Regions from separate parts of the Pseudomonas sp. Z3-6 genome, predicted to be linked through region 1. Evidence: predicted binding sites of a transcription regulator. Region 1 holds the regulator's gene; each other region holds the start of a gene.
The links. Region 1 encodes FliA, which starts transcription of late flagellar genes. Its sites were predicted from a motif close to CTAAAGTTTNNNNNNNNNNNGCCGNTAA; they were not measured.
Positions count from the first base shown of each region.

Region 2: the regulator FliA is predicted to act here: its motif matches at 3,924-3,951, upstream of J3P88_RS28250 (methyl-accepting chemotaxis protein).
Region 3: the regulator FliA is predicted to act here: its motif matches at 4,971-4,998, upstream of J3P88_RS17150 (methyl-accepting chemotaxis protein).

Region 1 is NZ_CP071644.1:5,140,579-5,150,750, reverse strand. Features, by position in the region: gene flhB (flagellar biosynthesis protein FlhB) at 1-768, shown strand, start outside; gene J3P88_RS22245 (RHS repeat-associated core domain-containing protein) at 1,213-1,812, opposite strand; gene flhA (flagellar biosynthesis protein FlhA) at 2,290-4,419, shown strand; gene flhF (flagellar biosynthesis protein FlhF) at 4,431-5,780, shown strand; gene fleN (flagellar synthesis regulator FleN) at 5,896-6,726, shown strand; gene fliA (RNA polymerase sigma factor FliA) at 6,723-7,466, shown strand; gene J3P88_RS22220 (chemotaxis response regulator CheY) at 7,634-8,005, shown strand; gene J3P88_RS22215 (protein phosphatase CheZ) at 8,024-8,809, shown strand; gene J3P88_RS22210 (chemotaxis protein CheA) at 8,838-10,172, shown strand, end outside.
Region 2 is NZ_CP071644.1:6,529,187-6,539,358, reverse strand. Features, by position in the region: gene mdoH (glucans biosynthesis glucosyltransferase MdoH) at 1-1,392, shown strand, start outside; gene J3P88_RS28250 (methyl-accepting chemotaxis protein) at 1,965-3,881, opposite strand; gene J3P88_RS28245 (16S rRNA (uracil(1498)-N(3))-methyltransferase) at 4,128-4,835, opposite strand; gene tatC (twin-arginine translocase subunit TatC) at 4,832-5,629, opposite strand; gene tatB (Sec-independent protein translocase protein TatB) at 5,626-6,045, opposite strand; gene J3P88_RS28230 (twin-arginine translocase TatA/TatE family subunit) at 6,056-6,343, opposite strand; gene J3P88_RS28225 (phosphoribosyl-ATP diphosphatase) at 6,368-6,700, opposite strand; gene hisI (phosphoribosyl-AMP cyclohydrolase) at 6,693-7,091, opposite strand; gene ubiB (ubiquinone biosynthesis regulatory protein kinase UbiB) at 7,223-8,827, opposite strand; partial or broken gene J3P88_RS28210 (ubiquinone biosynthesis accessory factor UbiJ) at 8,824-9,448, opposite strand; gene ubiE (bifunctional demethylmenaquinone methyltransferase/2-methoxy-6-polyprenyl-1,4-benzoquinol methylase UbiE) at 9,448-10,172, opposite strand, start outside.
Region 3 is NZ_CP071644.1:3,860,518-3,870,689, reverse strand. Features, by position in the region: gene J3P88_RS17185 (Yip1 family protein) at 1-253, opposite strand, end outside; gene J3P88_RS17180 (CinA family protein) at 421-921, shown strand; gene J3P88_RS17175 (hypothetical protein) at 931-1,449, shown strand; gene J3P88_RS17170 (DUF421 domain-containing protein) at 1,457-1,906, shown strand; gene J3P88_RS17165 (SDR family oxidoreductase) at 2,099-2,956, opposite strand; gene J3P88_RS17160 (VOC family protein) at 3,144-3,548, shown strand; gene J3P88_RS17155 (MalY/PatB family protein) at 3,724-4,872, opposite strand; gene J3P88_RS17150 (methyl-accepting chemotaxis protein) at 5,053-6,564, shown strand; gene J3P88_RS17145 (NADPH-dependent FMN reductase) at 6,581-7,174, opposite strand; gene J3P88_RS17140 (sterol desaturase family protein) at 7,171-8,025, opposite strand; gene J3P88_RS17135 (AraC family transcriptional regulator ligand-binding domain-containing protein) at 8,093-9,055, shown strand; gene J3P88_RS17130 (alpha/beta fold hydrolase) at 9,304-10,172, shown strand, end outside.

The sequences.
Region 1 (10,172 bases):
CCGAAATTCAGCCGAATGAACCCGGCCAGCGGTCTGAAGCGGATGTTTTCCACCAATGCGTTGATGGAGCTGCTCAAGGCCCTCGGAAAATTCTTCCTGGTTCTTTTTGTCGCGTTGACGGTTTTGCAGGCTGACATCGATGACCTGCTGCGCATTGCCCATGAGCCGCTGGAACAGGCCATTATCCACAGCGTGCAGTTAGTGGGCTGGAGCACGTTGTGGATGGCCTGCGGCTTGATCCTGATTGCTGCGATCGATGTGCCGATCCAGCTCTATCAGAGCAAGCAGAAGCTGATGATGACCAAGCAGGAGATACGCGACGAACACAAGGATCAGGAAGGCAAACCGGAGGTCAAGCAACGGATCCGCCAGTTGCAGCGCGAGGTCTCCCAGCGGCGGATGATGGCGGCAATCCCCGATGCCGATGTGGTCATCACCAACCCGACGCACTACGCTGTCGCCCTCAAGTACGACCCCGAAAAAGGCAACGCTCCCGTGTTGCTGGCCAAGGGCAGTGACTTCCTGGCACTGAAGATCCGTGAGATCGCCGTGGCCAATGAAGTGATGCTGCTCGAATCCCCGGCGTTGGCGCGATCGATTTATTACTCCACCGAACTCGACCAGGAAATCCCTGGGGGGCTGTATTTGGCTGTTGCGCAGGTATTGGCCTACGTCTACCAGATCCGCCAGCACCGCGCTGGCAAGGGTAAGCGCCCTGAGCCGCTCAAGGATTTGCCGATCCCGCCGGATTTGCGGCGTGACACTTGAGTGCTTATCGGCGCTAGTAATCAGCCGCCTCTAAAATATACCTGCGGATATATCTAATTCTTCTTTCAATGGTTTCGCCCGTTTTTATAGACATCTCATTGCGATAAGCCATGTTTTTGCTGCCTGGGGTTCCTGATTTGATGGCTTGCTCGTGAAAAAACTATTGCGTCGTCATAAAAATTCGTCTTCAGAATTTTTTTTCCGGAAGCATCGATTTCAGTGAAGGGGCTTTGGGGGGCCGGTATTCCTTCATTGTCGAACGGAATGTTTTGATGATGTGAGAAATATGCTTCAGCAGCGTTTTTTTATTTGGAGTCGGTCTGAAGCTGATTTGGATTTTTTCCGAGAGTGCTGCTTGCAGTGTTTTGGTTTCTGAGATTAACGTTAGCTGATCTTTAACCGTTTTTTCCACAACCGATTTGATTTTTGCCGAGCTCGGTTTATTTATCGATAACAGGTCTTTTGGACCCGCCTTAGCGCGGTTTGCTTCAAATACTGGGACATCAGACTAGCTGGAGCGCCGACGTGTCCCGTTGGGTCTCTCCGATTGATAGGGTCGCCGATGCAATATGCATACGGATTCAATCCACCCTCGCCAAACGGGCTCAAACTGTCTGGACTATTAATTCGCATCAAAACCGGATTGAACGCCCGATAACCATTTCCCAGCAAATAATGCCCGGTCACCGGATCCGGTCGCTCTCCATTGAAGCCGAGCAAGCTCAACAAACCGTTGTCGATAGTTCGATTGCCATAAGGCGAATAGGCATGGGACTGCCTTTCATTGGCGGAAACGGCATGCAATACCGAGCGTTGTTGATCGGTCGCCAACAGTGTCGCTTGCTTTGCGCTGCCTTGGGTTTCGGTCTGGGCCAGCAATTGATCGCCATGTTGAACAATTGACCGGCTGATGGCTCCTTCGATTTCTGTCGCCAGGCGAGACTTGCAATAAAACCGCTGGACAGGCGCGTGAGTCATCAAGGTGTGGCTGGTGAGGCGATCCAGTGGGTCATAGCGGTAAGTGCAGAGGCGCGTGGCTGACATGGTCGATGCTCCGTTCGGGTGAGGCTCCGTTGGATTATCGGGGTTGGGATGCAGAGGGGAAACTAGCAGAACTGTTAGGTTTGCCTGGAAAGCGACAGGCCCCGTGGCGAGGGAGCTTGCTCCCGCTCGGTTGCGCAGCGACCGCCATAACGCAGGTGTGCCTGATGTTTCGTATTCGGCTGGTTTCGGGGCCGCTTCGCGACCCAGCGGGAGCAAGCTCCCTCGCCACAGGTTCGTCGTTTGCCTTAGGTGAACAGCATGACCCTGTGGAGCGAGCCTGCTCGCGAATGCGGTAATCCAGTCCATGCAAATGTTGACTGACAAATCGCAATCGCGAGCAGGCTCGCTCCCACAGGGTTGAATGTGCGTCAGCCGCTCTATTGCAGTCTTCAAGAAAAGTTGGAAGGCTTCTTGCAATACCCCGTCTGCGCCCCTTCCGGGCGTCAAAAGTTTGCTTCACAGGAACGGGGAATTTTGGTGGATCGCTCTCAGTTACTCAGCTCTGCACGCAGCAATGTCGTAGACCTCAGCCGGGGTAATCTGGGCGTGCCGCTGTTGCTGCTGGTCATGCTCGCCATGATGATGCTGCCGGTGCCGCCGTTCCTGCTGGACGTGTTCTTCACGTTCAACATCGCCCTGTCGATCGTGGTGCTGCTGGTGTGCGTCTACGCCCTGCGGCCGCTGGATTTCGCCGTGTTCCCGACCATCCTGCTGGTGGCCACGCTGTTGCGCCTGGCGCTGAACGTGGCGTCCACCCGGGTGGTGATGATTCATGGCCAAGAAGGCCACGCCGCCGCCGGTAAGGTGATCCAGGCCTTCGGTGAGGTGGTGATCGGCGGTAACTACGTGGTCGGTATCGTGGTTTTTGCGATCTTGATGATCATCAACTTCGTCGTGGTGACCAAGGGCGCCGGGCGGATTTCCGAGGTGAGCGCACGTTTCACCCTCGATGCGATGCCCGGCAAGCAGATGGCGATCGACGCCGACCTCAACGCCGGCCTGATCGACCAGAGCCAGGCCAAGCTGCGTCGCCTGGAAGTGGCCCAGGAAGCCGAGTTCTACGGCTCCATGGACGGTGCCAGCAAATTCGTGCGCGGTGACGCCATCGCCGGCCTGTTGATTCTGTTCATCAACCTGATCGGCGGCATGGCCGTCGGCATCTTTCAGCACGGCATGACCTTCGGCGATGCCGGCAAGGTTTACGCCTTGTTGACCATTGGTGACGGTTTGGTGGCGCAATTGCCATCACTGCTGTTATCCACAGCCGCCGCGATCATGGTGACCCGTGCTTCGGGCTCCGAAGACATGGGCAAGCAGATCAGTCGCCAAATGTTCGCCTCGCCCAAGGCCCTGGCCGTTGCCGCCGGCCTGATGGCGGTGATGGGCCTGGTGCCTGGCATGCCGCATTTTTCCTTCCTGAGCATGGCGGCCCTGGCGGCTGGCGGTGCCTACCTGTTCTGGAAGAAGCAGAACGTGCAGAAAGTCCAGGCCCTGCAAGAGGTCAAGCGCCAGCAGGAACTGCTGCCGTCGCCGGCCCGCGCCATGGAAACCAAGGAATTGGGCTGGGATGACGTGACGCCCATCGACATGATCGGCCTGGAAGTCGGTTATCGCCTGATTCCGTTGGTCGACCGCAACCAGGGTGGTCAGTTGCTGGCGCGGATCAAGGGGGTGCGCAAGAAGCTCTCCCAAGACCTGGGCTTCCTGATGCCCACTGTGCACATCCGCGACAACCTCGACCTGGCGCCGAGCGCCTATCGCCTGACACTGATGGGCGTGATCCTGGCCGAAGCCGAGATCTACCCCGACCGCGAGCTGGCGATCAACCCTGGCCAGGTCTACGGCAGCCTCAACGGCATCACCGCCAAGGATCCGGCTTTTGGCCTGGAGGCGGTGTGGATCGAAATCAGCCAGCGGGCCCAGGCCCAGTCCCTCGGCTACACCGTGGTGGACGCCAGTACCGTGGTGGCGACCCACTTGAACCAGATTCTGTACAAGCACTCCAGCGAGCTGATTGGCCACGAAGAAGTCCAGCAACTCCTGCAAGTACTGGCCAAAGGCTCGCCGAAGCTGGCTGAAGAGTTGGTGCCGGGCGTGGTTTCGTTGTCGCAGTTGCTCAAGGTCCTGCAAGCGTTGTTGGCCGAGCAAGTGCCTGTGCGCGACATACGCAGTATTGCCGAAGCCATCGCCAACAACGCGTCCAAGAGTCAAGATACCGCCGCCCTGGTGGCCGCGGTTCGGGTCGGCGTATCCCGTGCAATCGTCCAAAGCATTGTAGGCACTGAGTCTGAGCTGCCTGTTATCACCTTGGAGCCAAGGTTGGAACAGATATTGCTCAATAGTCTGCAGAAGGCAGGACAAGGCTCGGAAGAGGGTGTTCTGCTGGAGCCAAGCATGGCCGAGAAGCTGCAGCGTTCGCTGATCGAGGCAGCCCAGCGGCAAGAGATGCAAGGCCAACCGGTGATCCTGCTGGTGGCCGGTCCGATTCGCGCGATGCTCTCGCGATTCGGACGCCTCGCGGTCCCGGGGCTGCATGTGCTGGCGTACCAGGAAATACCGGACAACAAGCAAGTGACCATCGTTGCGACAGTAGGGCCCAACGGCTGAGGTAGTGGTTTATGCAAGTGAAGCGTTTTTTCGCCGCAGACATGCGTCAGGCCATGAAACTGGTTCGTGACGAGCTGGGCGCTGAAGCAGCCATCATTGGCAACCGTCGTATCGCCGGCGGTGTCGAGCTGACGGCGGCCCTGGATTACAAATTGTCGGCGCTGGCGCCACGGGTTCCGAACATGGAACTTGAAGATGAGCTGCGCAAGACTCAATCGCGCATCGCCAGCGCCCAGGCCGAACTGAGCCTGCGCAGCAGCGAAGGCGAAGGCGCGCCGGGCACCAATCGTCAATTGTTCGCCGGTCAGCCGCTGACCGCCGGCCTGCCGTTGACCGCCGCCGAACCGCTGATGGAACAGGTCCAGGCCGAACCGCGTCGTCCAGAGCCGGCACCTGCCGCGCCAGCCCGTGGGCTTGACCCGCGCGCCCTGGACTCGATGCGCTTCGAACTCAACAGCCTGCGCGAGCTGATGGAAGTCCAGCTCGGCTCCCTGGCCTGGAACCAGCTGCAAGGCAGCCGTCCGGCCCAGGCCAACCTGTGGCGTCGCCTGCAACGCATCGGCCTGTCCGGCCCGTTGTCCCGCGACCTGCTGGCGCTGATCAATGGTATCGAAGAGCCGCGCCAGGCCTGGCGCATGCTGCTGGCGCACCTGGCACGCATGATTGCCACGCCGGAAGTCGAGCCGCTGGAAGAGGGCGGGGTCATTGCCATGGTCGGTCCTGCCGGCATGGGCAAGACCACCACCCTGGCCAAGCTCGCCGCCCGTTATGTACTCAAGTACGGCGCCCAGAGCATCGCCCTGGTAAGCATGGACAGTTTCCGCATCGGTGCCCAGGAACAACTCAAGACCCTGGGCCGGATCCTCAATGTGTCGGTGACCCATGTGGATCCGGGCCAATCCCTGGCCCAGGCGCTGGAACCGCTGCTGCGCAAACGCGTCGTGCTGATCGATACCGCCGGCCTGCAAGCCAGCGATCCGGCCCTGCGCATGCAGCTCGAAAGCCTGGCCGGACGCGGTATCAAGTCAAAAAATTATCTCGTGTTGGCAACCACCAGCCAGAAACAGGTTCTAACCGCCGCATACCACAGCTACAAACGCTGCGGGCTGGCCGGCTGCATCCTGACTAAGCTGGACGAAACGGCAAGCCTGGGCGAGGTGTTGAGCCTGGCGATCGGTCATGAACTGCCGGTGGCCTACCTGACCGACGGGCCGCGGATCCCGGATGATTTGCATCTGCCGCGCCGTCATCAACTGGTCAGTCGTGCCGTGAGTGTGCAAATGCAGGAAGAACCCAGCGAAGAAGCCATGGCTGACATGTTCGCTGACATCTACCACAGCCCGACCAAGCAGGTCGGCTGAGGTAATCATGAATATTTTTTGTACCTACATCGATGGTCTGCCATGCATTGTTCCGTATGCGAACGCGCAGCCAGTAATGTGGCCTCCGTCTAAGAAGACAAGGTAAAGAACGAACATGGGCAGCATGCATCCCGTACAGGTGATCGCGGTGACCGGCGGCAAAGGTGGCGTCGGGAAGACTAACGTGTCAGTGAACTTGTCCCTGGCTCTGGCAGAGCTTGGCCGACGGGTCATGCTGCTGGACGCCGACCTGGGCCTGGCGAACGTCGACGTGTTGCTGGGGCTTACCCCCAAACGCACCCTGGCGGACGTGATCGAAGGCCGTTGCGAACTGCGCGACGTGCTGTTGCAGGGGCCGGGCGGGATTCGCATCGTGCCGGCTGCCTCCGGCACCCAGAGCATGGTTCACCTGACCCCGGCGCAGCACGCGGGCCTGATCCAGGCGTTCAGCGACATCGGCGATAACCTCGATGTGCTGGTAATCGATACCGCGGCCGGCATCGGCGACTCGGTCGTCAGTTTCGTGCGCGCCGCCCAGGAAGTGCTGCTGGTGGTCTGCGACGAACCGACGTCCATCACCGACGCCTATGCCCTGATCAAACTGCTTAACCGCGACTATGGCATGAACCGCTTCCGCGTCCTGGCCAACATGGCCCAGAGCCCGCAGGAAGGACGCAACCTGTTCGCCAAGTTGACGAAGGTCACCGATCGCTTCCTGGACGTCGCCCTACAATACGTCGGTGCAGTGCCTTACGACGAAAGCGTGCGCAAGGCCGTCCAGAAGCAACGTGCCGTTTATGAAGCCTTTCCACGTTCCAAATGCGCGCTGGCGTTCAAGGCGATCGCCCAAAAGGTCGATACCTGGCCGCTGCCGGCCAACCCCCGCGGGCATCTGGAGTTTTTCGTCGAGCGTCTTGTGCAACAAACAGCAGGGCCCGTGTTATGACAGCCAGCGGTTACAACCATCTCTACAAAAAATCGGCACGGGACGCCCAATACGAATTGATCGAGCGTTATGCGCCACTGGTCAAGCGTATCGCCTATCACTTGCTGGCGCGGTTGCCGGCCAGTGTCCAGGTCGAGGATTTGATCCAGGCCGGCATGATCGGCCTGCTTGAAGTGTCGAACAAATACGACGCCAGCAAGGGCGCCAGTTTCGAGACCTATGCCGGTATTCGCATTCGTGGGGCGATGCTCGATGAAGTCCGCAAGGGCGATTGGGCGCCGCGTTCGGTGCACCGCAATACCCGCATGGTCAGTGACGCGATTCGGGCAATCGAAGCTAAAACTGGGCGTGACGCTAAAGATCACGAGGTTGCGGCCGAACTCCAGTTGAGTCTCGATGATTATTACGGGATTTTGAACGATACCTTGGGCAGTCGCCTGTTCAGCTTCGACGACCTCTTGCAGGACGGCGAGCACGAAGGGCTGCATGAGGATAACGCGAGTGCTCACATGGAGCCGTCGCGTGACCTGGAAGATGAACGTTTCCAGAGTGCGCTGGCGGATGCGATTGCCAATTTGCCGGAACGTGAGCGACTGGTCTTGGCGCTGTACTACGACGAAGAGCTGAACCTCAAGGAAATCGGTGAGGTCCTGGGGGTCAGCGAATCTCGGGTCAGCCAGTTACACAGCCAGTGCGCGGCCCGCTTGCGGGGCCGTTTGGGGGAGTGGCGAGCGCGCTGACAGGCAGTGTGGGGACACTGCGAGCGGGACTGGCATGGCGTTGCCGGGTCAGTTTCCATCCGTTGTGCTCCAGACCGTTGTCGAGTGTTGTGCCGGAATTGATTGAAATGGCGCGTCCAGGTGCTGGGCGCGTTTAAGACTGCTTGGAGGTCGAATTGGACAAGAACATGAAAATCCTCATCGTTGATGACTTCTCAACGATGCGGCGGATCATAAAAAACCTGTTGCGTGACCTTGGGTTCACCAACACGGTCGAGGCGGATGATGGCGTCACAGCCATTCCGGTCCTCAACAGCGGGAGCATCGACTTTCTGGTGACTGACTGGAACATGCCCGGCATGACCGGTATCGACTTGCTGCGCCATGTGCGCGCCGACGAAAAACTCAAGCACCTCCCGGTGCTGATGGTGACTGCCGAAGCCAAGCGCGAGCAGATCATCGAAGCGGCCCAGGCCGGTGTAAACGGCTATGTGGTCAAGCCCTTCACGGCCCAGGCGTTGAAAGAGAAGATCGAAAAAATCTTCGAACGCATCGGTTAACGGCGCCACGGGGGAGCTATGGACAACGAATCTTCAATGGGCGATTTCGAATCGACCCTGAAAAAACATGCCCGCGAACTGGTCGACAGCCTTGAAAAAGGTCGCTTTGGCGATGCGGTTCAAATGATCCATGAGCTCAACCAGACCCGTGACCGTGGTCTGTATCAGGAAGTGGGCAAGCTCACGCGTGAACTGCACAGCGCGATTGTCAATTTCCAGATCGACCCGCACATGCCGCAGGCCGAGGAAGTCTCGCAGATCACCGACGCCACCGAGCGCCTGGGCTATGTGGTCAAGCTGACGGAGGCCGCGGCCAACCGCACCATGGACCTGGTGGAAAGCGCAACACCGCTGGTCAATGGCCTGAGTGAAGAGGCCCAGGCCTTGAGCACCGACTGGGGCCGGTTCATGCGTCGCGAAGTCGGTGCTGAAGAATTTCGGGAGCTGGCCCGTCGGGTCGACGGTTTCCTGACGCGCAGCAGCAACGAAAACCGCGCCGTGGCCAGTAACCTCAACGACATTCTGCTGGCCCAGGACTATCAAGACCTGACCGGCCAGGTGATCAAGCGTGTGACCCAACTGGTCACCGAAGTGGAAAGCAACCTGCTCAAACTGGTGCTGATGGCTAGCCAGGTCGACCGCTTTGCAGGCATCGAACACGACCGTGAAGCGATACTTGCTGAAAAAGATCCACAAAAACATCTCTCTCAGGGTGAAGGTCCGCAAATTCATGCCGATAAAAGAGAAGACGTTATGTCCGGTCAGGACGATGTGGACGATTTGCTGTCCAGCCTTGGATTTTGATTTAGCCCTATTTTAGGAGCAGCCATTAATGAGCTTCGGCGCCGATGAAGAGATCCTTCAGGATTTCCTGGTTGAGGCCGGCGAGATTCTAGAGCAACTGTCCGAACAGCTGGTCGAGCTGGAAAGCCGACCTGATGATGCGGATCTGCTCAATGCAATTTTTCGCGGTTTCCACACTGTAAAAGGAGGCGCCGGCTTCCTCCAGCTCAACGAGCTGGTGGAGTGCTGTCACATTGCCGAGAACGTGTTCGACATCCTGCGCAAGGGTGAGCGTCGCGTTGATTCGGAATTGATGGACGTGGTGCTCGAAGCGCTGGATGCGGTCAACAGCATGTTCAGCGAAGTGCGTGAGCGCTCGCCGATTACCCCGGCCACCCCCGAGCTGCTCGCCGCGCTGGCACGCCTGGCCGAGCCGCAATCGGCTGACGAAGCCGCGCCGGTTGCCGAGGCAGTGGTTGAAGAACCAGTCGCCGAAGAATCGGGCGACATCACCGATAATGAATTCGAACAGTTGCTGGACTCCCTGAGTGCCGTCAAGGCCCAGGCCGAGGCACCGGCCGCTCAGGTTGCGCCGGCTGCACCGGCCAGCAATGGGGCTGGCAGCGACGAAATCACCGATGCCGAGTTCGAGTCGCTGCTCGACCAGCTTCACGGCAAGGGCCAATTCGCGCCAGATGCCGTTGTCCCGCCAGCAGCCCCGGCCGCCGCGAAAGCGGCGGGCGACAGCTCGGACATCACCGACGACGAATTCGAAGCCTTGCTCGACCAGTTGCATGGCAAGGGCACCTTTGCCGTTGACGCCCTGGATTCGGCCATCGCTTCGGCACCGACGCCGGCCAAACCTGCTGCCGCTGCCGCAGGCAGCGACCTGATCAGCGACCACGAATTCGAATCGCTGCTCGATGAGCTGCACGGCAAGGGCAAGTTCAGCGAGGTCGGTACCGCTTCCGCCGCGCCTGCCGCCGCCAAGACGGCCGCACCGGCGGCCAAGGCCGCGCCCAAACCCGCCGCCAAGGCACCGGAACCCAAGGCCGAGCCCGCCAAGCCTGCCGCTGCCGCCGCCCCGGCGCCAGCCCGTGCTCCAGCGGCTGCGCCAGCGGAAAAACCGGCCAGCGAAGCCGAGACCACCGTTCGGGTCGATACCGCACGCCTGGACGAGATCATGAACATGGTCGGCGAGCTGGTGCTGGTGCGTAACCGCCTGGTGCGCCTGGGCCTCAACAGCCAGGACGAAGCCATGTCCAAGGCTGTGTCGAACCTCGACGTGGTCACGGCCGATTTGCAGACTGCGGTCATGAAGACCCGGATGCAGCCGATCAAGAAAGTCTTCGGGCGCTTCCCGCGCCTGGTTCGCGACCTGGCT
Region 2 (10,172 bases), 1.4 Mb from region 1:
CAGTTCGCCACGCGAGTGTACGGTCCGCTGTTCACCGCCGGCCTGCACTTCTGGCAGTTGGGTGAATCCCATTACTGGGGTCACAACGCGATCATCCGGATGAAGCCGTTCATCGATCACTGCGCCTTGGCGCCGTTGCCGGGTAAAGGCGCGTTCTCGGGCGCGATCCTGTCCCACGACTTTGTCGAAGCCGCGCTGATGCGCCGTGCCGGCTGGGGCGTGTGGATTGCCTATGACCTGCCGGGCAGCTACGAAGAGCTGCCACCGAACCTGCTGGACGAACTCAAGCGTGACCGTCGCTGGTGCCACGGCAACCTGATGAACTTCCGGCTGTTCCTGGTCAAGGGCATGCACCCGGTGCACCGTGCGGTGTTCCTGACCGGCGTGATGTCTTATCTGTCGGCGCCGCTGTGGTTCTTCTTCCTGGTGCTGTCCACCGCGCTGCTGGCGGTGAACACGCTGATGGAGCCGCAGTACTTCCTTGAGCCACGCCAGCTGTATCCGCTGTGGCCGCAATGGCATCCGGAAAAGGCCATCGCCCTGTTCTCGACGACCATCGTGTTGCTGTTCCTGCCCAAGCTGCTGAGCATCGTGCTGATCTGGGCCAAGGGCGCGAAGGAATTCGGTGGCAAGTTCAAGGTGACCATGTCGATGTTGCTGGAGATGCTGTTCTCCATGCTGCTGGCGCCGGTTCGCATGATCTTCCACACCCGTTTCGTGCTCGCCGCTTTCCTGGGCTGGGCCGCGACCTGGAACTCGCCGAAACGTGACGACGACTCCACGCCATGGAGCGAAGCGGTCAAGCGTCACGGTCCACAAACCTTGCTGGGCTTCTTCTGGGCCTTGCTGGTGATCTGGCTGAACCCAAGCTTCCTCTGGTGGCTGGTGCCGATCGTTGGGTCGCTGATCCTGTCGATCCCGGTGTCGGTGATCTCCAGTCGCGTGGGCCTGGGCTTGAAATCCCGTGATGAGAGCCTGTTCCTGATTCCCGAGGAATACGCACCGCCCCAGGAGCTGCTGTCGACGGACCAGTACACCCATGAGAACCGTTGGCACGCGCTGAACGACGGTTTCATCCGGGCGGTGGTCGATCCACAACAGAACGCCTTGGCGTATGCGCTGGCCACCTCGCGTCACGGCCAGGCCGAGCCGATTGAATGGCTGCGGGTCGAACGCGTTCGCCACGCTTTGAAGGTCGGCCCTGCCGGTCTCAATAACGCTGAGCGGCTGGCCTTGCTGAGCGACCCGGTGGCCTTGTCCCGCCTGCACGAGCAGGTCTGGAGCGAGGCGCATCCCGAGTGGCTGGCGGCGTGGCGTGAGTCGGTGAAGGCCGATCCTCATGCACCGTTGTTGCCGCTGCAGCCGGTGAGCGTGCAGCCTCAAGTGGCCTGATACACAAAAAGCCCCGCTTCTGGAAGGAAGCGGGGCTTTTTGTTGGGCGCATTTCTATCTGCGGATCGCCCTTGTGGCGAGGGAGCTTGCTCCCGCTGGGCTGCGGAGCAGCCCCAAAACCATTCTGCAAGGTGCGTCTGGGAACAGCAGGGTGGTTTTTTACGACTGCTGCGCAGCCGAGCGGGAGCAAGCTCCCTCGCCACGGGTTTGTTGTTTGCTCAGGAAAAATGGCTTTTCCAGTGGAAGTGAAGGCCAGATCATAGCCCCGCCGCCATCGCGAGCAAGCTCGGCTCCCACAGGGATTGGCGGTGGAGCGAGCTTGCTCGCGATGGCGGTGTGTCAGTTTGCGGTGATGTTGGATGTGCCGGCCTCTTCGCGAGCAGGCTCGCTCCCACAGGAGAGACGCGAGCCCACCAAGAGCCAGGCCGCCTCGCGGCGGCCCACGGAGCAATGCCTTCGTTCAGGCATGCCGAGCCTAGGCGAGGCACCGAGTGGTGGGGCGGGAGGGCTTTGCTTACTTTTGACTGGGCCGGGCTTCCGGGCTTCTCAGAAGTGAGCAGCCCCAAAGGACATCAAACCCGAAAGCGCCCCACCAACGTCTGCAAATGAACCCCCAACCGCGCCAGCTCAGCACTGGAGGCAGCCGTCTCCTCACTGGACGCCGCCGTCTGCTCCGACACATCACGCACATTCAGCACACTACGATTAATCTCCTCAGCCACCGCACTCTGCTGCTCGGCCGCTGCGGCAATTTGCTGATTCATCGACTGGATCGCCGAAACTGTCCGAGTGATGTTCTCCAACGAACTCCCCGCACGACGGGTCAGTTCGACGCTGCTGTCGGTCAGGCTACGGCTGTTGTCCATGATGGTCGCGACCTGTTCGGTACCGGTCTGCAGGCCCACGATCAGTTCTTCAATCTCTTCGGTGGATTTCTGGGTGCGCTGGGCCAAGCTACGGACCTCGTCGGCCACCACGGCGAAGCCCCGACCGGCTTCGCCGGCACGGGCTGCCTCGATGGCCGCGTTGAGGGCCAGCAGGTTGGTCTGCTGGGCCACGGACTTGATCACGTCCAGGACGCTGCCGATCTTGTCGCTCTCACGCTTCAAATCGCCCATGGCGGCAGTGGAGTTGCCTACTTCCTTGGCCAGGCGCTCGATCTGGGCGATGGCTTCGCCAACGACCTTGTCGCCTTCACGGGCTTGCTGGTCGGCGGCGACGGCGGCTTCGGAAGCTTCCTCGGCGTTGCGCGCCACTTCCTGCACCGTGGCGGTCATTTCGTGCATGGCGGTGGCGACCTGATCGGTTTCCACTTTTTGGCTGTTGACCCCGGCGCTGGTCTGTTCGGTCACGCTTGAGAGTTGTTCAGCGGCGCTGGCGATCTGGGTAACCCCTTCACCGATGCCACCGATCAATTGCCGTAAGCCGACGGTCATGCTTTGCATGGCACGTTGCAGTTGGCCGAGTTCGTCGCGGCGGTCGGAGGTAAGGTTGTGGGTCAGGTCGCCAGCGGCGACGCGCTCTGCCACCTTCAGGGTCTGATCCAGCGGGCCGACGATCTGTCGGGTAATGAGCAGGGCGGCGATCACGCCAAACAGCAGCGCCAGTGCGGCGGCTGCGATCAGGACGCTCTTGGCCTGGGCGGTGTCGTGGTCACGCACGGCGGTCTGGGACACGGTGAGCTTCTGGCTGGAATCGATCAGTACCTGGCCCTGCTGACTCATGCTCTGCAATGCGGCGCCGTTATCAAGTTGGGAATCGCGGAACTGGCTGACCGCCGCTCGATAGATGTTCATCGAGTCGCTGGCCTGTTGGAGCTTGTCGGCGTGCTCTTCGGGCAACTGCGCCGGCAAGCGTGCCAAGAGTTTCAAGACATCGGTGATTGCATCGATGGCCGGTTGTTGGGCCTCGCTTTTACCGCTGTAGGTGTAGCCGCGAACCTGATAGCGCGCCTGTTGGATGGCCTTGCTCAAGGTCACGATGCTGTTGAACTGGGTGATGTCGCCACCTTGCAGCAGCGCTTTTTCCACTTCGGCGACGCGGGCCACGGTGTTATCGGCGCTGGCGCCCAGCTTGCTGCGGGCGTCTTCGCGGCTGACGGTGGCGCTGGTCATCTGGGCGAAGGCGCTTTTGTATTCGGCGACGGCGGCCAGTTGCTGGTCGATCAGTGCAACATCGGCAGGCTGTTCGATCAACTCGCGAGCGGTTTTCAGGCCGGCTTCGAGTTTGCCAAGCAGGTCGTTGACCTGTTGCGGCCCTTTCTCGCCCCGCGTGGTGTTGTAGTCGATGCTGGCCAGGTTCAAGTCCTTGCTCAAGTCATTGAGACTGGCAATGAACCCCAGCTTGTCGCCCCGGCTGATGACATTGCCCAGGCCGGACCAGCCGGTGAACGCAATCATCAAGGTGAGGAGCAGCACCAGGCCGAAGCCTGCGCCGAGTTTGCGGTTAACGCTTACATTTCCCAGACCCTGGGCAAGCCACCCGAACATGCTGATACTCCCTTGGAGCGTTGAATTGGTTTTATGGGGAATGTATCGGCAGCTTGGGCGCGATCTGTAGGAATGAACTCAGGATTCTAAGGCTGTTTATTTTGTGGCGAGGGGATTTATCCCCGTGGGGACGCGAAGCGGCCCTAAGCAGTGACGTGCCCACTCATTGACTGGGCACCGAAGAGGGGCTGCTGCGCAGCCCGGCGGGGATAAATCCCCTCGCCACAGGAGAAGCGGCGATGCCATTTAGAACAACCTTGCCAGCAGGGCTGTAACGGCAGTCTCGACCCGCAGGATCCGCTCTCCCAGCTGCACCGGTTGCAAGCCGGCCTTGCCCAGCAGGTCGATCTCGTAGGGGATCCAGCCGCCTTCGGGGCCAATTGCCAGGGTGACGGGTTCCGTCAGGGCCCGGGGGCAGGGTGGGTGGTTGCCTGGGTGGCCGACCAGCCCGAGGGTCCCGTCCACAAGGGCCGGCAGGCGGTCTTCAACGAAGGGCTTGAAGCGCTTTTCAGTGACGATTTCAGGCAGCACGCTGTCCCGAGCCTGCTCCAGGCCCAGGATCAATTGCTCACGAATCGCCTCGGGCTCCAGGAACGGCGTCTGCCAAAAGCTCTTTTCCACGCGATAGCTGTTGACCAGCACCACCCGCGGCACGCCCATGGTGGCGATGGTCTGGAACACTCGCCGGAGCATTTTCGGACGCGGCAGGGCGAGCACCAGGGTCAGTGGCAACTTGGCCGGTGGCGCCTGGTCGAGGATCACTTGCAGTTCGGCTTCCCGAGCTTCCAGGCGCAGCACCTGGGCTGTGCCCATCAACCCGCCAATGCGCCCGACACGCAGGTTGTCGCCGACCGCGCTGCGGTGGACTTCCTGCATGTGGGTCAACCGGCGATCGCTCAGGATGACGCGGTCAGGCCCGATGAAATCGGCCTCTTCGAGCAACAGCAGGTTCACGCTTGGGTCGCTGGCGGCTGATCGTTGTGGTCATCGACCGGTTGGTCCTCGGGGTCTTCCTGCCGACGTTTGCGCACCAGGCCACCGAACAGGATGCCGATCTCGAACAGTAGCCACATCGGCACGGCCAACAGGGTCTGGGAAAAGATATCCGGCGGGGTCAGGATCATGCCGACCACGAAACAGCCGATGATCACGTAGGGGCGGATCTTCTTCAGGTAGGCGACATCGACCACGCCGATCCACACCAGCAGCACCACCGCCACCGGGATTTCGAATGCCACGCCGAAGGCGAAGAACAGCGTCATGACGAAATCCAGGTAGCTGCTGATGTCCGTCATCATCTCCACGCCCGCCGGGGTGGCGGCGGCGAAGAACTTGAAGATCAGTGGGAACACCAGGTAATAGGCGAAGGCCATGCCGGTGTAGAAGAGCAGGATGCTGGACACCAGCAGCGGCACGGCGATGCGTTTTTCATGCTTGTACAGGCCCGGTGCGATGAAGCCCCAGATCTGGTGCAGGATCACCGGGATCGCCAGGAACAGCGAGACCATCATCGTCAGCTTCAGTGGCGTCAGGAACGGCGACGACACGTCGGTGGCGATCATCGTCGCCCCTACCGGCAAGTACTGGCGCAGCGGCGTGGAGACGAAGGTGTAGATCTGCTGGGTGAAGGAAAACAGCCCGGCGAAGATGATGAAAACCGCCGCGACGCAACGCAGCAGGCGGGTGCGCAACTCGGTGAGGTGCGATACCAGCGGCATCGGCTGGTCGTTTTCAGGGATATCGCTCATGGGGCTCGCGGCGGCAAAGTAGGGTCGTTAGGCGCAGGCGCAGCGGTGGAGGCTGTGTCCGCTACCGTCGGTGTCGCTGGCGCCGGTTCTGCCACCGGCACGCCGCTTTCTGGCGTTTGGGAAGCCATCGTCGGCTCGACCACGGGCTGGACCGGCGTCGGTTCCTGTTGGGTCGGCGTGAAGATTTTCCGCGCTTCCTGCTCCAGGGACAGAATATGTTCGTTGTGCAGTTGCCGACGGATATCGTCGGCACCGATTTCACGTTCAACTTCCTGTTTGATCGCATTGAAGCTGCGCTTCAGGCGCCCGATCCACAGACCGGCAGTGCGCGCAGCACCCGGCAGGCGCTCGGGGCCCAATACCAACAGGGCGACGAGGCCGACGAGCAGCAGTTCAGTGAAGCTGATCCCAAACATTAGTCAGTGCTCACGAGTCTTTGCGGATGGGCTCTTCGACTTTCTGGGCCTGCACATCGATGGTATTCGGTGCATTCACAGGCTGAGTGGCCTGCGGGTGTACCGGTTGGGCCGGTTGTCCGGGCTGGGCTTGGGTGGTCGTCGGATCGGCTGGTTTTTCATCATCGTTCATGGCTTTGCGAAAGCCCTTGATCGACTCGCCGACATCGGTGCCGAGGTTTTTCAGTTTCTTGGTACCGAACACCAGCACCACGACGACCAGGATGACGACCCAGTGTTTCCAGTCAAAGATACCCATGTGGCTACTCCTCTCAAAAATTGATCAGGCGGACGGGCGCGAGGCTTTCTCGACGTGCCCGGACAGACCGAAACGACGGTCCAGTTCATCCAGTACGGCCTGCGGATGCTGCCCCAGTTGGGCCAGCATGACCAGGCTGTGGAACCACAGGTCGGCGGTCTCGTAGATCACGTCGCTGCAATCGCCGCTGACAGCGGCGTCCTTGGCGGCGAGGATGGTCTCGATCGACTCTTCGCCGACTTTCTCCAGAATCTTGTTCAAGCCCTTGTGGTACAGGCTGGCGACATAGGAACTGTCGGCGGCGGCGCCCTTGCGCTCTTCCAGCACCTGGGCCAGGCGGGTCAGGGTGTCACTCATGGGTATGTCCTGAATAAATGGCATGCGGGTCCTTGAGCACCGGGTCGACGGTTTTCCAATCGCCGTTCTCGAAGACGCGATAAAAGCAGCTTTGACGGCCGGTGTGGCAGGCAATCTCGCCGACCTGCTCGACCATCAGGATGATGACGTCGCCGTCGCAGTCCAGGCGCATCTCATGCAGGTGCTGCACGTGGCCGGACTCTTCACCCTTGCGCCACAGCTTGCCACGGGAACGTGACCAATAGATGGCGCGGTTCTCGGCAGCGGTCAGGGCCAGTGCTTCGCGGTTCATCCAGGCCATCATCAATACGCGCCCGGTCTTGTGGTCCTGGGCGATGGCCGGCACCAGGCCGTCAGCGTCCCACTTGATCTCGTCCTGCCAGTTTTTCATCGTTGGTCCTGACGGCAGCGGCAAGCTTTAAGCTTCAAGCTGCAAATAAAAGCGATTCTGTGTTGGGTTGAGCGATGGGTTCAACCGTTTTAGCTTGAGGCTTGCAGCTTATCGCTTGCAACTGATCCGTGCTATCGACGAACGACCAGATACAGACCGACCACCACCATGATACCGGCCGGCCAGTGGCCCAGTTGGCTCAGCGGCCCGCCGGTCGCCAGCACCGCGCCGCCCCCCAGGTGAGCCGCGCCAAGCAGGCGCAACAGCCAGTCGTCCTTGCGTCGATGCCACGGGGGCGCCGGGTCGTGGGCGTGGGGCTGGGACATGCGTTCGAGCAGGTCGCGGGTCATATTGGCCAGGTGCGGGATCTGCTCGAATTGGCTCTGCACGTTGCCCAGCAAGGTTCGCGGGCTGACGCGCTCGCGCATCCAGCGTTCGAGGAACGGTTGGGCGGTGTTCCACAGGTCGAGGTCCGGGTACAGCTGACGGCCCAGACCCTCGATGTTCAGCAGGGTTTTCTGCAACAGCACCAACTGCGGCTGGACCTCCATGTTGAAGCGACGCGCAGTCTGGAACAGGCGCATCAGCACCTGGCCGAAGGAAATATCTTTTAACGGTTTTTCGAAGATCGGTTCGCACACGGTACGGATCGCCGCTTCGAATTCGTTGAGCTTGGTCTCGGCCGGCACCCAGCCTGAATCGATGTGCAGTTGGGCGACGCGACGGTAGTCACGCTTGAAGAAGGCGAACAGGTTACGTGCCAGGTAGTCCTGGTCCTCAGGGGTCAGGCTGCCGACGATGCCGCAATCGATGGCAATGTATTGCGGGCTCCATGGCTGCACGGTGCTGACGAAGATGTTGCCCGGGTGCATGTCGGCGTGGAAAAAACTGTCGCGAAACACCTGGGTGAAGAAAATTTCCACGCCGCGCTCGGCCAGCAATTTCATGTCAGTGCGCTGGTCGGCCAAGGTCGCCAGGTCAGTCACCTGGATGCCGTAGATGCGCTCCATCACCAATACTTTCGGCCGGCACCAGTCCCAATAGACTTGCGGCACATAGAGCAGCGGCGAGCCTTCGAAGTTGCGACGCAACTGGCTGGCGTTGGCGGCCTCGCGCAGCAGGTCGAGTTCGTCGTAGATGGTTTTTTCGTAATCCTGGACCACGTCCACCGGGTGCAGCAGGCGGGCATCGGCCGACAACCGCTCGGCGGCGCGAGCGAGAATGAACAGCCACGCCAGGTCCTGGGCGATGATCGGCTTGAGGCCTGGGCGAATGACCTTGACCACCACTTCTTCGCCGCTCTTGAGTTGCGCGGCGTGCACCTGGGCCACGGAAGCCGAGGCCAGGGGCTCGACATCGAAACGGCTGAAGACTTCGCTGATCTTCTTGCCCAACTGTTCCTCGATCAGTGCCACCGACAGCTTGGAATCGAACGGCGGCACGCGGTCTTGCAGCAACATCAGCTCGTCGGCGATGTCTTCGGGCAACAGGTCGCGACGGGTCGAGAGGATCTGCCCGAACTTGATGAAGATCGGTCCCAGGTCCTGCAGAGCCAGGCGCAGGCGCGCGCCGCGACTCAGGTCCAGGGTCCGCCGGGGAAACCAGCGCCACGGCAGCACGAAGCGCAGCGCCAGGAGGAACCAGGGCAGCGGCAAGGCGAACAGCAGGTCATCGAGGCGGTAGCGGATCACGACGCGCTGGATGCGCAACAAACGGCGGACGGCAAGCAGCTTCATGCGTTATCGCTTGGTTTCAAGGGATCGGGAAAGGCGCTCGAAACGCGCCTCGAGTCGTTCCAGGTCAAGCTTGACCTGGTCCAGTTCATCAAAACGGGCCTGAGCCTCGCGTTGGCCTACGAGGGTACGCGATTCTTCAGCCAGGTATTCACTCAGATTCTGTCCCAGGCTGGCGAAGCCCTGGCGATACCAGCGGCGGCGGCTGTTCAAATGGCCGCTAAGTAGCTGGGTCGCCACCGGGCCGATCCAGCGGGACACTTCGTATTCCCAGTCCAGCTCCAGATCCTGGAGAATCGCCGCCAGTTCGAGCAGTACGCCGCTGTCGCCGTCGAGCTCGACGTCGGGGCTGTGCAGCACCGCGCTCTTGTCCTTGCCCAGGGCCAGGCTCAGCAGGCTTGCCGCCGGGGCGCGCAGCGTGCAGTCCACTTCGGCTTCCCAGTGGGCGGCGAGCATCAGGCCTTCGTCGCTGGGCAGGATGAACAACCGCAACGCCGGGCTACGACAGTCGACGGCGATCACTTTGCCGCTCAAGTGCGCCAGGCGCGGGAGCGCCGTGCTGTCCAGGCGCAGCACCCGGTTGAGGCCGAGTTCGACGCTGGCGAGCAGGCCGGTGAGCAACATCAGGGCTTGATACCGCGATGCAGGGCGACGATGCCTGCGGTCATGTTGTGGTAGGTCACGCGGTCGAAACCGGCCTCGACCATCATCGACTTCAGGGTTTCCTGGTTCGGGTGCATGCGGATCGATTCGGCCAGGTAGCGGTAGCTTTCCGAGTCATTGGTGATCAGCTTGCCCATCAACGGCATGAAGGCGAACGAGTAGGCGTCATAGGCCTTGGACATCAGCGCGTTGGTTGGCTTGGAGAACTCCAGCACCAGCAGGCGACCGCCGGGCTTGAGCACGCGCAGCATCGAACGCAGGGCGTCTTCCTTGTGGGTGACGTTGCGCAGGCCGAAAGCGATGGTCACACAGTCGAAATGGTTGTCGGGGAACGGCAGCTTTTCAGCGTCGGCCTGGACGAATTCGACGTTGCCGGCCACACCCAGGTCCAGCAGGCGGTCGCGACCGACCTTGAGCATGGATTCGTTGATGTCGGCCAGGACCACTTGGCCGGTCGGCCCGACGATGTGGGAGAACTTCTTCGTCAGGTCGCCCGTGCCGCCGGCGATGTCCAGCACGCGGTTACCGCTGCGCACGCCCGACAGCTCGATCGCGAAACGCTTCCAGAGCCGGTGCATGCCGCCCGAGAGCAGGTCGTTCATCAAGTCGTACTTGGCGGCTACGGAGTGAAAAACCTCGGCGACTTTTTCCGCCTTCTGGCTTTCCGGCACGTTCTTGAAGCCGA
Region 3 (10,172 bases), 1.3 Mb from region 1:
TGACGCCGACCACGATGGTCAGGTACAGCAGCGCACACAGCTGGAACGCGCTGGCACTGCTGAGTCGTACCGTTTCGTTTTCGGCCAGGCTCCAACCGGTCCAGGTGGTGCCGATGAACAGGCACACCGCCGGGATCAGCGCGAGCAACAGCAAGTGCGCCAGGTAGTGGCGTGGATGCGCCTGTTCCTGTTCGCGGATGTCGGCCCAGGCGAACTCAGGTTGCGTGAACAGTTTGACGAAAGGTGCAGACATGACGACCTCCTGATCAGGACGGCCTCTGCATGAGGCCCATGTAGGTTTGAGGTACGGCTACAGACAGGGGTTTCATTTATTTCCAGGATCTGGCTGACGGTGCGATAAAGGGAATGAATCAAAACGGCAGGGGTCAACCCATCAGCATCCCTGAAGGACCGTTTGCCATGACTGTTGCCCAAACCCTGGTTGATTATCTGCGCGAACATGACCTGCGCCTGACCACGGCCGAATCTTGCACCGCCGGGCAGATTGTCACGCTGCTGGCCGAGGTGCCCGGCAGCGGTTCACTGATCGAAAGCGGCTATGTGGTGTATTCCCCTGAAGCCAAGCAGCGGCTGCTCGGCGTGAGTCCACGCACCATCGAGACGTTCAACCTCACCAGTCGCGAAGTCGCCGAGGAGATGGCTCTTGGTGCCTTGCGCGATGCCAATGCCAACGTAGCCGTGGCGACTACCGGCCTGCTCGGGCCAGAGGGCAAGGACGGTATACCCGCCGGCACCGTCTGTTTTGCCTGGGCGTTCGAGGTGAATGGCCAGCGCGCCTTGTTCAGTCGCCGCGAGCGGTTCTTCGGCAACCGCAGCCAGGTGCAATTGTGGGCCGCCGAATATGTGTTGCAGCAATTGCCCACTTTTCACCAACGCGCCGTGGCGGGTGAGTGTCGATAGGGGCCGACCATGACCGATCAAGACGAGCAGGACGATCACCGCAGCCGCCAATTCCCGGTGCGCGAAGACATGGTCTTCCAGCACAAGGTCTGGCGTTTTGAGCGAATGGGCTGGTACGTATTGGTGCTGCTGGTGATCCTGACCTTGCTGGGCCTGTTTTCCCGAGGGCCGTTGAGCGACCGGGAGTTGTACAGCAGCGACGGTAGCCTGGGCGTTGAGTACCAGGCGTTCCACCGCAACGGCTCCGCGAATGCCATGACCATCCGGCTCAAGGGCCAACCCAACGCCGTGCTGGAAGTGGAGTTGGGCGGCGATTGGCTGGAAGGTTTCGAGATGCAAGCGCTGCAACCGCCACCGATGCGTTCGGCGGGCGCGGGGCAGGGCATGACGCTCTGGGTCCAAGCGGACAAGCAAGGGCAGGCCAGCCTGTATCTGTCATTGCTTGGCGAAGGGTTCGGGACCTATCACAGCCGCATCGCCACCCCCGGCGGCGCCACGGTCAGTTTCAAACAGTTCATATTTCCTTAGGTGACCTATGGATTCGGTACTGCGAGCCGCCGCGTTGTATGCGGCATTGATGGTGTTGTTCAAGATCGCCGGACGGCGTTCCCTGGCCGAGATCACCACGTTCGACTTCGTGTTGTTGATGATCATCGGCGAGGCCACTCAACAGGCGCTGTTGGGCGATGACTTCTCGATGACTAACGCGCTGATGGTGATTGTGACGCTGATTGCCATCGATGTCGGTTTTTCATTGCTCAAGTTGCGCTCGCAGTGGGTTTCACGGCTGATCGATGGCGGCCCGACCATCATCGTCGAGGACGGGCGCATCCTCCGTGGCCGGATGCGCCATGCCCGGTTGATCGAGGCGGACATCATGGAGGCCGCGCGCTCCAGCCAAGGCATCGAGACCCTGGAGCAAATCAAGTTTGCGATTATCGAGCGTAACGGGAAGATTTCGGTGATCGCCAAGGAGCCGTCCTGAGCACTGTCGCTAGACACTTTTTGTGGCACGGGGGCTGTTGTGGCGAGGGAGCTTGCTCCCGCTGGGTCGCGAAGCGACCCCCAACGACCAGACAACTCGGTGTTGGTGAGAATTGTGGGGGGCTGCTGCGCAGCCCAGCGGGAGCAAGCTCCCTCGCCACAGGTAAAACACAGGTAAAACACTGCGCTTTGCTTAAAGCATCGGCTTGCCCCCGGTAATCCCATAACGGGCCCCGGTGATGTAGCTGGCTTCGTCGGAGGCCAGCAGCACATAGATCGGCGCTACCTCAACCGGTTGGCCAGGACGCCCGAGGGGTGTCTGCGAGCCGAAATTCTGCACTTCCTCCTCGGGCATGGTCGCCACGATCAGCGGCGTCCAGATCGGTCCCGGCGCCACGCTGTTCACCCGGATGCCCTTGGGCCCGAGCATTTGCGCCAGGCCGCCGGTGAAGTTGGCGATGGCGCCCTTGGTGGTGGCATAGGCAAGCAGTGTCGGCTTGGGCATGTCGGAGTTGACCGAGGTGGTGTTGATGATCGAACCACCGGGCTTCATGTGCGGCACGGCGGCCTGGCAGATCCTGAACATCGCCGTGATATTGATATCGAAGGTGCGCACCCATTCCTCGTCGGGAATCTCCTCGAGGGTTTCGTGGGTCATCTGGAACGCGGCGTTGTTGACCAGGATGTCGATACGCCCGAAGCGGGCGACGGTTTCATCGACGATCTTGCGGCACAGGCCTTTGTCCGCCAGGTCACCGGGCAGCAACAGGCACTGGCGGCCGGCTTGTTCGACCCAGCGTGCGGTTTCCTTGGCGTCTTCATGCTCGTCCAGGTAGGCAATCGCCACGTCCGCGCCTTCACGGGCGAAGGCAATGGCGACGGCGCGACCTATGCCGCTGTCGGCGCCGGTGATCAGGGCGATCTTGTTCGCCAATCGCCCGGAGCCGGTGTAGCTCTGCTCGCCGCAGTCCGGGTACGGATCCATTTTGCGCTGGGTGCCGGGCACCGGCTGGCTTTGTTTCGGGAAAGGCGGGAAAGGGTAGTCGGCCATTGTCGTTCTCCAGTTGGGTTGCGATGGAGGGTGGACTTTGGTTTTTCTGGCGGAGTTCGGTCGGATTGTCCGGTCAGTCGATGAGCGTGACGAGGGCTGCTTCGTCGGTAAATAGGCGGCATCGGGCGAACATTGGAGGTTGCGGTATTCTCCAATCCACGTACGGATTTGAAAGAGGAGCAGGGCCATGTTCAGCCACATCCAGATCGGCGCCCGCGACCTGCCGAAAATGGTCGCTTTTTATGACGCAGTCCTCGGCTGCCTGGGACTGGAGCGCATGGCGAGCGAAAACGATTCGGGCCCGCCGGGGGAAGGCTGGCGTCAGCCGGGCAAGCACTGGCCCCAGGTGTTTGTCCAACTGCCGTTCAACGGCTTGCCCGCGACCTGGGGCAATGGCATGCAAGTGAGCTTCGCCGCCGACTCCCCGCAAACCGTCCGCGCCGCCTGGGAGCAGGCGATGGCCATGGGCGGTACCGACGAAGGCCCTCCCGGCCCGCGGCCGCAATATTGCGAAGGCTATTTCGGCGCGTATTGCCGCGATCCGGAGGGAAACAAGCTGTGTTTTGTTTATGCGCCGGATATGCAGGAATAGAGCACCGATCCATTGCGGCGATGAAGCCTCTGTGGCGAGGGAGCTTGCTCCCGCTGGGCTGCGCAGCAGCCCCCTCAATTCTCACCAACACCGAGTTGTGTGGTCGTTGGGGGCCGCTTCGCAACCCAGCGGGAGCAAGCTCCCTCGCCACAGGGGCTCTGCGTCGCCGGTTGGATCAACCCCTGGCTTTCAGGCTGCGCTCCATCCGCGCAATCCCTTCCTCCAGTAACGCCCGCGGGCAGCCGAAGTTCAGGCGCACGAACTGCCCGGCATCGTCACCAAAATCCAGCCCGGCACTGAGCCCGACCTTGGCTTCCTTCAAGAAGAATCCTTGCGGGTCATCCAGCTCCAAGCCTGAACAATCCAGCCAGGCCAGGTAAGTGCCTTGGGGCACGGTCATGGTGATGCCCGGCAGGCGAGTGTTCACCGCCTCGACCAGGTAATCACGGTTGGCTTGCAGGTAGGCTTTGAGGGCTTCCAGCCACGGGCCGGCTTCGCTGTAGGCCGCGCGGGTCGCTTCCAGGCCCAGGGCATTGACGCTGTCGACCATGCCTGCCCGGGCGCTGTTGACCCGTTCGCGCAGCTTGGCGTTCTGGATGATCGCGAACGAGGTTTTCAGCCCCGCGATGTTGTAGGCCTTGCTGGCGGACATCAGGGTGATGGTGCGCTCGGCAATCTCGGGGCTGAGGGACGCAGTCGGTATGTGCACGCGACCGTCGAAGCACAGTTCGGCATGGATCTCGTCGGAGATGATCCAGGCGTCCTGCGCCAGGCAAATGTCGGCCACGGCCTGGAGTTCTTCACGCTCGAACACTTTGCCCAGCGGGTTGTGGGGATTGCTCAGCAACAAGGCGCCGCCGCCCTGCAACGCTTCGCGCAACGCGGCCAACGGCGTATGGAACTCACCGTTGACCGGGGTGAACGGCAATTCCACTTTGTTCAACTGCCAGTGACCAGGGGCGTGGCGCAGCGGCGGGTAGTTGGGCACCTGCACCACGACGTTCTGCCGGGGTTCCACCAAGGCATGCAGCGCCATGTTGAAACCTGGCTCGACGCCGGGCAGGAACACGATCTGCTGAGGCTCGACGCGCCAGGCGTACTTGCTCCACAGGTCAGCCGTGATGGCTGCACGCAGATCGTCCTGGGCGACGCTGTAGCCGAGCATCGGATGTTCGAGGCGCTTGTGCAGTGCGTCAATGACCATCGGCGGGGCGGCGAAATCCATGTCGGCCACCCACATCGGCAACACATCCGCCGGGTAGCGGCTCCATTTGGTACTGCCGGTGCCGTGGCGCTCCAATACGGTGTCGAAATCGAAAGTCATGGGGGTTCCATCAGTCAGTCATGAGATGGCGGACATCATAAAGCAAAGGCCGCTGAGAAAAGCTTGGTGGCGCAGTGCCACTAATTGATGATAATCAGTTAAAGTTCCCTCTCGAAACGCCGCTAAGCCATTTACGGCATTTGGTAACGGACCTCCAAGTCTTTGAAAAGGACGACCCCCATGACATTGCCCGTGCGCTTTAACGACCACCACCGTAAAGCCGACCGCATCATGCTGGGGCTGCTTTGGCTGGCGCTGCTGTATTCCCTGGGCCTGGCCTTCCTGCACTCGACGTTCACCCGGGCGTTGCTGGTGGGGGCGACCACCTGCGTGGCGAGCACCGGGCTTTATCGCGTCCTGGCGGGCACGCGGGCCATGCGCTGCGTCATTGCGGTGGCGTTGATGGTCATGGCGGCGCTGCATATCAACCAGACCCACGGCGTGACCGAGTTCCACTTCGGGATCTTCGTGCTGCTGGCCGTGTTGACGTTCTACCGTGACTGGCTGCCGATTGTCGTGGCCGCCGCCACCATCGCGGTTCATCACCTCAGTTTTCACTGGCTTCAACACCAGGGTTATCCGGTGTTCGTCATGGAGACTCACGGCGGCTGGTCGATGATCTTCCTCCACGCGTTCTACGTGGTGGTGGAAAGCGTGATCCTGATTTACCTGGCGAACCAGAGCCTGGCCGACGCCACGGAAAACCAGGAGGTGCTCGACAAGGTATTGGCAGCGGCCGCTCAGTTGAGCCATGACACCGACAGGCAGCGCGGTGAGGGCGTCAAGGTTTCTTCGAGCGAGCGTTTCGATCATTTCCTCCAACAGGTCACCCAACTGGTGGACGGTGTGGTGCGCGACACCCGCAACCTCTCGGACCTGGGCCAGGACTTGTCCCAGGTTGGCCAGACCCTGGAAACCGGCGCCCGCCACCAACTCGACGAAGTGGCGCAGATGAGCGGTGCGATCGGCCACCTGGTCCAAGCCATGGAGAACATCGCCGGCCACGTCGACCAGACCTTGCTGCGTGCCGGCCAGGCCAATGAGCAGGTCAACCGCGGACGCAGCACGGTTGACCAGACCCGGGAAGAGATCGTCGAGCTGGCAGGGCGCATCAACCTGACCAACGACACCGTGCAGGTGCTGGCCGAGCAGGCCCAGCAAATCGGCCAGGTACTGGATGTGATCAATGGTATTGCCGAGCAGACCAACCTGCTGGCCCTCAACGCGGCCATCGAAGCCGCCCGTGCCGGTGATCAGGGCCGCGGGTTCGCGGTCGTGGCCGACGAGGTCCGCACCCTTTCAAAAAAGACCTCGACGTCCACCACCGAGATCCAGCAGATCATCGCCAAGCTGCAACAAGGCAGCCGCCAGGCCGCCGCCGCGATGCAAGGTAGCCGCGACGGGGTAGAACGCTGCGTGTCCGCCAGCCAAATGGCTTCGCAACTGTTGCATGCCGTGGTCGAAGACATTGCCGTGATCAACCATTTCAACGACCTGATTGCCAGCACCACCCAGGAGCAATCCCAGGCGTCGATCGGCATCAGCCAGCGTCTGCAAAGCGTGCAGGCCGTGGCTGAGCGCAACGCTGACAACATCGGCGTCCTGACCCGCAGCAGCCAATGCTTGCCACCGTTGGCGGAGCGATTGGCGGTGTTGGGGCAGGCGTTTCATGGGAAGCCCGGGGCGGCCTGAGCGCAGGACTTACCGCCTACATACCGGTAGAAAACGCCGGAGGCTGTTCAAGGGCCCGCCTGATCTCGCGACATGCAACGTCGTACTGGCTGAGCAGGCGCAACGCCCAATCAGCACGTTCGCGAATGCGCTTGTCGTCTTCGTTGGCCGGCGCCTGGTCATTGAACATCGATTCCACGTTTCGAATGATCAGGTGTTCAGGCAAATAAAGGAGCCGGCAATTCTTGTAACTCGACGCACGCAACTCGGCGATCGGGTACGCGCCGCCCAGGCCCGCCGAGACACCCACCAACAGCGCGGGTTTGTGCCCGAGCTCGCTGATCCCCGCGTACAGGAAGAAGTTCTTCAGCGCTGGGCAGGCCATGCCGTTCCATTCCGGACTGATCACGATCAGCGCCGTCGCTTTGGCAAGGATCGCTTGTTGAGCGGGCCACAGCTGGTCGCGGTCTTGTTCCGGCCAAAGCGGCAGTCGGCTGGTGGCCAAGTCAATCAAGTCGCTGGCCTCCCACAGGTTTAGATCTGTCAGTCGCTGCCGCAGATGATTTGCCACTTTGAGCGACTGGCTGCCCGCCCGATTGGAGCCCGACAGCACGACGATACGGCGGCTCACGGCGTCACCTCCGGTTGGACGCGGGTCTTGGGCGCGGTACGGCGAGCGCGTACGACGGGCCAGAACAATTCTTCTTGCCAACTGATCGGCGACAGATGCTCGATGCCGTAGGCGGGCGGACGTCGGCGCGTGATCTTTGCGGTCCCAAACAAGACGTCCCATAGAAACAGCAAGTTGCCGAAGTTGCCTTTGTAGTGGGTGACACCGTCCTCGGCCGTCAAGCCATGGTGGGCCGAGTGGGTGGCCGGGGTCGAAATCGTCCGCTCCAGGATCCAGACCAGGGGCCGCAACACGCGAACGCCATACAATTTGTCATCCCAGGCCACGCTGCTGTGCGCGGCGAAAATGACGGTCATCTTGATGATTAGATAGACGTAGTAGACCGGCGCAAGGCCCAGGTAGATCAGCATGCCGGACAGCCAGATACCGGGCATGAGCAGGTAGTAGAAGCTGTTGTTGCGGTAAACGATCCGGACACTCATGTAGGGCGCGGAATGATGGGCACGATGCAGTGCGTAGAGGGCGGGCACCCGGTGAGTCAGGCGATGCCACCAGTATTGCGTCATGTCGTCCAGCAGCAGGAACAACACGAAACCCGCGGCCCAAGGGATTGCCACCAGCGCATCCTTCATCTGCGGGGCAGCCAGGCCGAGCAGCTTGCCGCTCAGCCACATGACGGCAGGGAAGGTGATTGCAACCAGGATCCCGGAGCCGATGATTTCAATCAGTACGTCACGTCTGCCGGCGGATGACTGGCGCAAGGCCGAGCAAGCAAGTTCCAGCAAAATGAAGGCGAGAAATATCCCGGCCACGACAGCGGAAGGATTATTGGCGAGCATTGTTGTATTCATGGCACTCTCGATTAAGGCCCCAGCGGGCAATGCCATTTCATTAGAAGCCAGCGAGTCAGCCCTCCCAATGCGCGAAACGGACAGAATCGAGCGAGAAGCGGTCAATCGCTCACCCCAACGCTTTCACCGGGGCAAATTGGGCCAGGTGCTGGAGCGGTTCCTGGACAGTCATGCGGGCGGGAAGCACAAGGACTACAACCTAATCGAACTGGATCAGCTCTGGCGCGAGGCTGCGCGGGTCGATCCGGCGATCGGCTTGAACTTGTTCGGGTTATTCACGCCGCAGGACTGGCACGTCCTGGCCTACCTTTGCCTGTACAGTCCTGACGTCCTCTCGGCCATGCAGCTCTGGGCGCGGTACGCACCGCTGGCCGCTGACACCGACACGGTGCGTTTGGTCAATGATGAGAACGGCCTGGGGGTCGAGCTGAATGTCGACGCGCCGGGTGATCTGGCGCGGTATGTGGTCGAGCACTACGGCGTGATGGCCATTACGCAACTACGACAAGGAACGGGGAGGGACGTACAACCGGTTCTCGCCCAATTCGCCCATTCGCGACCCTCGTACTACCTCCAGTACAGCCACTGGTTCGGCGACCGTGTCGAGTTCGATTGCCCGGTCAACCGTTTCTACTTCGATGCCCCCAGCACACGTCTGCCGATGCAAACGCGTCATCACGGACTGCTGGAGCTGCTGACTCAGGAACTCGACCGTCGGTTGGCCACGCATCGCCACTTCACCGGTTGGTCGGCCCGGCTCGCCGAGGGCGTTCGACAATCGCTGGCCAAAGGCGAGACGCCGACGCTGGTGGATCTGGCGCACGCGCTGCACCAGACGCCGAGGACGCTGCGCCGGCGCCTTGAAGAACAAGGCACGACCTTCAGGCAATTGCTCGACCAGGTGCGCGCCGAACTGGAGCAACTCCTGGAAATGCAAGGCGAACCTATAGCGCAGATCGCCGCCCAACTGGGCTACAGCGATACGACCGCCTATCTGCATGCACGAAACCGGTGGCGTGCGGTGAAATAAGCCACTCCGCGCATTGCAGGCGTGTGCACATCGTGGCGAGGGAGCTTGCTCCCGCTGGGCTGTGCAGCGGCCCATTTTTGTGAGCTCCGAATGTATCTCAGCGTATCCTGGCTCACGATCGATACGGACGCTTGCATTCCAGCCCGTCGCTGACACATTCGCGATACCTGGCCAACGTCAAATGGGACCCATCGAGACGGCCCAAGCCGTCTCACTGGCTTACCCACGTCGTTCGCAAGGAGCTTCACATGGATATAAACAATTCCCCCGTACCCCGGCATCGCCGTCTGCTTGCACCCACGCTCCTGGCGTTGGCAATGATGCAGATGGGCGCCTTGGCATTGACCTCTTCCCCGGCCAGCGCGGCCGATCTGCCGGCGAGCACTGTCGGCGCGATCACCCCCGGCAGCCACACCTCGTTCGGCCCGCTCAAGCACGTCAAGGCCGGCCTGCTCGACGTTTCCTATGCCGAAGTGGGTCCCGCCGACGGGCCGGTGGTGATCCTGTTGCACGGTTGGCCCTATGACATCCACAGCTACGCCGATGTGGCGCCGGCGCTGGCAGAGAAGGGCTATCGCGTGCTGATCCCGTATGCCCGCGGTTATGGCGATACACGTTTCCTGTCTGCCAAGACCCTGCGCAACGGCCAGCCTTCGGCGTTGGCAAGCGATCTCATCGATTTCATGGACGCGCTGAACATCAAGCAGGCCGTGCTCGGCGGTTACGACTGGGGAGCACGCACCGCCGACATCGTCGCGGCCCTTTGGCCAGAGCGGGTGAAGGCGCTGGTGGCGGTGAGTGGCTACCTGATCGGCAGCCAGGAGGCCGGCAAGGCGCCGCTGCCGCCGGCTGCTGAGTTGCAGTGGTGGTACCAGTTCTACTTTGCGACCGAGCGTGGCCGTCTCGGTTATGAGAAGAACACCCACGACTTCGCCAAGCTGATCTGGAAGCTGGCGTCGCCGAAGTGGAATTTCGATGACGCGACGTTTGATCGAAGCGCCGCCGCCTTGCAGAACCCCGACCATGTCGCCGTTTCAATCTTCAACTATCGCTGGCGCCTGGGGCTGGTCAAGGGCGAAGCCAAATACGACAGGCTGGAGAAGAAACTGGCGACGTT